2 regions of the Pseudomonas sp. GL-RE-29 genome follow, and region 2 is predicted to be linked to the other one. Evidence: riboswitches for the same ligand, from Rfam matches in the RefSeq annotation. Region 2 holds a riboswitch; the other holds the start of a gene.
What was found. A riboswitch is a leader RNA that binds a small molecule or an ion and turns the genes downstream of it on or off. The one in region 2 is predicted to bind cobalamin.

Region 1: it holds a riboswitch for cobalamin, as region 2 does, so the genes downstream of both, cobO (cob(I)yrinic acid a,c-diamide adenosyltransferase) here and KGB21_RS06560 (CbtB domain-containing protein) in region 2, are expected to answer to the same signal.

The regions. Positions count from the first base shown of each region.
Region 1 is NZ_JAGYGD010000006.1:31,206-34,605, forward strand. Features, by position in the region: gene bluB (5,6-dimethylbenzimidazole synthase) at 1-42, opposite strand, end outside; gene KGB21_RS07260 (cobyrinate a,c-diamide synthase) at 39-1,439, opposite strand; gene cobO (cob(I)yrinic acid a,c-diamide adenosyltransferase) at 1,436-2,047, opposite strand; cobalamin riboswitch at 2,128-2,358, opposite strand; gene KGB21_RS07270 (hypothetical protein) at 2,510-3,094, shown strand; gene KGB21_RS07275 (PQQ-dependent sugar dehydrogenase) at 3,162-3,400, shown strand, end outside.
Region 2 is NZ_JAGYGD010000005.1:88,318-91,717, forward strand. Features, by position in the region: gene cobW (cobalamin biosynthesis protein CobW) at 1-998, opposite strand, end outside; cobalamin riboswitch at 1,097-1,309, opposite strand; cobalamin riboswitch at 1,541-1,766, shown strand; gene KGB21_RS06560 (CbtB domain-containing protein) at 1,888-2,082, shown strand; gene KGB21_RS06565 (CbtA family protein) at 2,094-2,798, shown strand; gene KGB21_RS06570 (cobalamin biosynthesis protein) at 2,795-3,208, shown strand; gene cobM (precorrin-4 C(11)-methyltransferase) at 3,292-3,400, shown strand, end outside.

The DNA of each region.
Region 1 (3,400 bases), on a different contig from region 2:
GACCGCTGCGCGCTCGGCTTCGGAAAATGCGTTGTCCGTCATGGCCTCTTCGCTGGCAAGCCAGCTCCCACAAGGGATTGCATTTCTTCAGGGATCACACCGCCCACTGTGGGAGCTGGCTTGCCAGCGATAGCGGTTTCAGGGTCTGGCGCAAACAACGCGGCAATCGCCGATGGATTGGACGGAAAATAAAAGTGCACGTAAGAAGCGGTCATCCGCCCCTCACGATAAACCGCCTCCGCCCCGCGCCCGCCATTAGGGCTCAAGCCCCGAGCAATCGGCTCAAGCTCAGTCGTGGTCAGCGAATGATGATAGGTGTGCCCACGCAACGAACCTTCCGGCAGCTCAACTGCTTGCAACGCCAATGCAGCCAGACGCTTTTGCATCACCGCATCACCCGCCAGCAAGCCGACCAATTCCGCGCGAGTACCTTCAACATCGGTCAACGAATCGAGCAGATAAAGCATGCCGCCGCACTCGGCCAACAACGGCTTGCCAGCCGCATGGTGCGCTCGGATCGCGTCGAGCATCGCGGTGTTTTGCGACAGCGCCACATGATGCAATTCCGGATATCCGCCCGGCAGATACAAGCTGTCCGCATCCGGCAACTCAGCATCACGGATCGGCGAGAAAAACGACAACTCGGCGCCCATCGCCCGCAGCAAGTCCAGGCTGGCGCCATAGGTAAAGGCAAACGCTTCGTCACGGGCCACGGCAATGCGCACACCGGCCAGCAACGGTTCGACGGCGATCACATCGGGCGCGGCGAATTCGACGGCGGGCGGCAGCGCAACCTCGCAACTGCTGGCCAACGCTTCGGCCGCCGCATCGAGACGCACATCAAGATCGTTCAACTCACTGGCCTGCACCAGACCGAGATGCCGACTCGGCAATTCGATCCCGGTTTCCCGGGACAACGCGCCGTACCAACGCAGGCCTTCGGTCAGGCTGCCTTCGAGAAGTTGGGCGTGACGCAGGGTGCCCACGCGATTGGCCAACACGCCAGCGAACGGCAAGTCCGGTTGATAACGCGCCAGCCCCAAGGCCAGTGCGCCAAAAGTCTGGGCCATCGCAGTGCCGTCGATCACACCCAGCACCGGTACGCCAAAGTGCCGCGCCAGGTCAGCGCTGGACGGCGTGCCGTCGAACAGCCCCATGACGCCTTCGATCAGAATCAGGTCGGCTTCAGCGGCGGCTTCCCATAACAGTCGACGACTTTCCTGCTCGCCCACCATCCACATGTCCAGTTGATACACCGGCGCACCGCTGGCGCGCTCGAGAATCATCGGGTCGAGAAAATCCGGGCCGCACTTGAACACGCGCACCTTGCGCCCCTGATTGCGATGCAACCGGGCCAGCGCGGCGGTGACGGTGGTCTTGCCCTGGCCGGACGCCGGCGCGGCAATCAGTACCGCCGGGCAATGACGAGGTTGATTCACAGCTCGACGCCTTTTTGCGCTTTGATACCGGCCTGGAAGGCATGCTTGATCATGCCCATCTCAGTGACGGTGTCGGCCAGCTCGATCATTTCCGGCTTGGCGCCACGACCGGTGACCACCACGTGCTGCATCGGCGGACGCGCCTGCAAATCGCTGAGTACCTGATCGAGATCGAGGTAGCCGTGCTTGAGGGCGATGTTCAATTCATCCAGCACCACCAGGCCAATGGATGGATCGCGCAGCAGTTGCTGCGAGACCGCCCATGCGGCTTCGGCGGCGGCGATATCACGCTGACGATCCTGGGTTTCCCAGGTGAAGCCCTCGCCCATCACATGAAAACGCACTTGCTCTGGAAAGCGTCGGAAGAACAACTCTTCGCCTGTGCTGTTACGGCCCTTGATGAACTGCACCACACCGCACTGCATGCCGTGGCCCATCGCGCGGGCGAGCATTCCGAACGCCGAGCTGCTCTTGCCTTTGCCGTTGCCGGTCAGCACCAGCAACAGGCCGCATTCGTTCGGGGAGTTGGCGATGCGTTCGTCGATCACGGCTTTTTTGCGCAGCATGCGCGCCAGGTGACGTTCGTCACGATCAGGGGTATCAGTCATGGGGAGCTCTCCGTTGAGGCTGGATAACGGCGGGCAGGCACAAGAATAGAAGGCAAGAAGCCTGGCATCGCCCACCGTGATGCCGCTTGGATGGATCAGGCCGGTCTCCGGGCTCATGAGCGGCGTTGGCCTGACTGCGCGCCTTCCCATGTCGTCGACACAGTGGCTCAAGGCGCAGCCTTTCACTCATTTACCGTTGCGGGGGCAGCGCCGGGATCGCGGAGTTTCATCGACTGAAACGCTCACTCACCGGCTTCCCTGTTTCACTCTGTCGACCCAAGCCACAGAGCACCTGAAACAAGCCGCGAAGGTTAGAGGGTTGGGGGTGGAGCGTCAATTGAAGACGGGGCGTGCGAGCGAATAACTGCCGTTGATCAACAAACTGACGCCAATCTTGTGCGACACTCACAGCAGTGATATCAAAGAGCCACAACCCCCAACATAATAACAAGAGTAAGCCCCATGCAAGGCATGATCATCAGCAATCCGAAGCTGGAATTCCTGCGCCCGGCGCTGGAACGCTGGTTTGACTGTATCGACCGCTACAACGCCGTGCGCGGCGACGGTGAAACACCTTACTGGCTGGATGAAAAAGCTAACCTCGGCCTGCTCTCCGCCGCCGCGTGGATGGCGGAGATGATCACCCTGCAACAATCGCCCACCCGCAAACAGACCGAGGAAGGCGATCGCAACGGCCGCGCCGATTTGTTCATCGCTACACCCGAAGCCAAGGCCTGGCTGCAGACCACGCAACGCTGGCCACGGGTCAACAGCCTGAACCTGACCGAGGCTTTACTCGATGTCACCAGCGACGCCAGGAAGATCAGCTACGCCAGCGACTTGAAACTCGGCTGCCTGTTTGTTGCTCCGCAAAAAGCCCAGCATGGCGCCACCCCGGAAGAACTGCAGGACATGGTCGACGACCTGCAAAAGGAACACACCTGCGCCGTGGCCTGGTATTTCCCCTACGCCTATCGCAAGTTGCGCAACGAAGGCGGCAACTATCACCCCGGTATTGCCGTGCTGTTCAAGGAAGCGCGCGGCTGACGGTTGAACCATCGCGCATTCTCACTTCTCTATTGATCAGGTCACTGCATTCATAGGGAAGGTCAGCATGCGCAAGCCCCAGCTCGTTCTCGTTATCGCGCTCGCCGGAGGGCTCGCCGCTTGCGGTGAAACCTCCAGCCTGCAAGTCTCTGACGGCACCGGGCCGTCACCCAAATTGCCAGAGCCCAACAAGACGCTGATGCCGACAGTAAACATCGCCCCGGCGATCGGCTGGCCGGACGGCGCCAAACCCGTTGCCGCCAGCGGCACGCAAGTGGCGGCGTTTGCCGAAGGCCTTGATCACCC
Region 2 (3,400 bases):
AGACGTGTGGTGCGTGCTTCTTCAGCGCCCCATTGACGATCAAAGTGTTTGTCGAAACGCGTGCCCACACCCTGGATCAGCAGGCGCATCGGCTTGTTCGGAATGGCGGCGAAGCCTTTGACGCGCAGGATGCCGTGCTGGACCACCAGTTGGGTCAGCGCGTCCATCAGCAGGCTTTCGTCGCAGGCCGGCAATTCGATGGAGATGGAGTCGAAGGCGTCGTGATCGTGGTCGTCATGATCGTCATCGTCGTGGTGGTGATCGTGGTGGCTGTGACGGCTGTCGATGTGTTCTTCGGAGCCGGCACCGAGACCGATCAGCACGTCCAGTGGCAGTCGACCGCTGCTGGCTTCGATGACTTTCACCGCTGGCGGCAGTTCTTCGGCGACTTCCAGACGTACGCGGGCGAGGTCTTCCGGGCTGATCAGGTCGGCCTTGTTGAGGATCACCAGGTCGGCGCTGGACAGTTGGTCGGCGAACAGTTCGTGCAGTGGCGATTCGTGGTCCAGGTTCGGGTCGAGTTTGCGCTGGGCGTCGACCTGATCCGGGAATGCGGCGAAGGTGCCGGCCGCGACAGCCGGGCTGTCGACCACGGTGATCACTGCGTCAACGGTGCAGGCGCTGCGGATTTCTGGCCACTGGAAGGCTTGGACCAGTGGTTTTGGCAGGGCCAGACCGGACGTTTCGATCAGGATGTGGTCAAGGTCGCCGCGACGGGCCACCAGTTCGCGCATCACCGGGAAGAACTCTTCCTGAACGGTGCAGCACAGGCAGCCGTTGGCCAGTTCGTACACACGGCCGTTGGCTTCTTCTTCGGTGCAACCGATCGAGCACTGCTTGAGGATTTCGCCGTCGATGCCCAGCTCGCCGAACTCGTTGACGATCACCGCGATGCGACGGCCCTGGGCGTTGTCGAGCATGTGCCGCAGCAAGGTGGTTTTGCCCGAGCCGAGGAAGCCGGTAACGATGGTGACGGGGAGTTTGGCCAGTGTTTTCATCGGATGCCCTTTGGCAAGGTGGCGGGCATACGGGACGAGAACCGGCCACGCACAAGCGCGCCAGGAGCGTTCGCCACCGGATCACCCCGCCCGGTTGTAGTGAGAATCTGTATCGAGGCAGGTCTCCTGGCTGACGGTGTGCCAGTCGCTCGACTGGCGTTTGCTGCGCCTTCCCGCGGGCTCAAGGGTTGAGCGTGCAGTGGCGTGGCAGCGAACATCACCGTTCACAGTTGCGGGGGCAGCCGCGGCATTGACCGCGTTCCCTTCTTAGCTTCGACAAACGCCGAAGAACCTCGAAAGCGCAAGGCTACGCATCGTATTGGGGCGGGTCAATGTTCATGGGAAGAATGCGATCACCTGTGGCGAGGGAGCTTGCTCCCGCTCGGCGGCGAAGCCGTCGTAATACCTGCTGACGAGGTATTCCAGAAAGAATGCCGGGGGTCGCTTCGCAACCCAGCGGGAGCAAGCTCCCTCGCCACAGGGGGTGTGGTACCTCAAACGAGAACCCTTGCCAATTGACGCCCGGCCCTCGCCCATGCTCTCCTACGCACCTTGTTACGGGTGCCCTTCACAGGGTGAAACGGGAAACCGGTGAATCATGTGCTTTACTCAAAGCCATGTCAGTCCGGTGCTGCCCCCGCAACGGTAAGCGAGCGAAGCGTCAGATCCACTGTGCCATTGCTGCATGGGAAGGTGATGCTTGCAGGTCAAGGCTAACGCCTGCGCCCCTCGTGAGCCCGGAGACCGGCCCGCAACACAAAGTGACCAACACGGTCTCTGAATCAACAAACCCGCGGTGGGCGGGCGCTGTTCGAACCTCTGCGCGCGCGGTCGTGCGGGGTTCTGCTTGCGCTCTTGTTCCCCCGCTGACAGCACAAAGGGAAGCGCCATGTCGATCATCAGCAGCACCGGCCACAGCACCACCGCCAGCACTACCACTACCCTGACTCAACGCCTGACCGCCGCCGTTTGCGCGTCGATCCTCGGCGCGTGCCTGGTGTATTTCGCCGGTTTCTCGCACATCGAAGCAGTCCACAACGCTGCTCACGATACGCGCCACAGTGCCGCGTTCCCGTGCCATTGAGACCTGCCGACATGATCAAGCGTATTGCGCAAACCGCAGGTTTCTCGGGCTTGCTGGCCGCCCTGCTGCTCACCCTGCTGCAAAGTTTCTGGGTGTCTCCGCTGATTTCGCAGGCCGAAACCTACGAAAAATCCGAACCCGCCGCCGTTGAAGTCCACGAACACGCCGCTGGCGTCGCTGCCCACACCCACGATGCCGAAGCCTGGGCGCCGGAAGACGGCTGGCAGCGCGTGCTGTCGACCACCGGCGGCAACCTGGTGGTGGCTGTCGGTTTCGCCCTGATGCTCGCCGGCCTCTACACGTTGCGCGCTCCGACCAAAACCTCTCAGGGTCTGCTCTGGGGCCTGGCCGGTTACGCCACCTTCGTGTTGGCACCGACACTTGGTCTGCCGCCTGAGCTGCCGGGCACCGCGGCTGCCGATCTGGCACAGCGGCAAATCTGGTGGATCGGCACGGCGGCCTCCACGGCGGTCGGCATTGCGTTGATCGTATTCAGCCGTCACTGGCTGATGAAGATCCTCGGCGTGGCCATCCTCGCCGTTCCCCATGTGATTGGCGCACCGCAACCGGAAGTGCACTCGATGCTCGCCCCGCAAGCCCTGGAAACTCAATTCAAAATCGCTTCGCAGTTGACCAACGTGGCGTTCTGGCTGGCCCTGGGCCTGGTCAGCGCCTGGTTGTTCCGCCGCAAAAGCGATGGTCAATACCACGCATGACAACTGTCAGCACAGCGCCGACCCTGGTGCTCGGCCTGGGTTGCCAACGGGGCTGTCCCGTCAGCACGCTGCGGGCGTTGCTCGATCAGGCGCTGCAAGCCCACCAGATCGAAATTCACCAGGTCAAAGCGCTGGCGAGTATCGATTTAAAGCGTAACGAACCCGCCCTGATCGAACTGGCCGAGCAGCTTGGATTGCAGGTGATGTATTTCAGCAGTGAGCAACTGGCCGGTTACCAAACCCAACTCAGCCATCATTCGGACATCGCGTTCGAACGCACCGGATGCTACGGCGTGGCGGAAAGTGCCGCTCTGGCCCTGGCCGAACAACTGGCCAACGCCCCGGCCAAACTGCTCATCCCGCGACAAAAATACGCGCAGGCCACCCTCGCATTGGCAGGCGCCGCGTAAAATCCCCGATAATCCCCGCACTCGATCATGAGCAACCTTCATCTGAAGCCTTGCCCAGACCCTTTTTCCCACAGGAACCGACGATGACCGTCTACTTCATTGGCGCAGGTCCCGGCGACCCGGAACTGATCACCGTCAAAGGCCAACGGCTGATTCGCAGCTGCCCGGTGATCATCTATGCCGGCTCGCTGG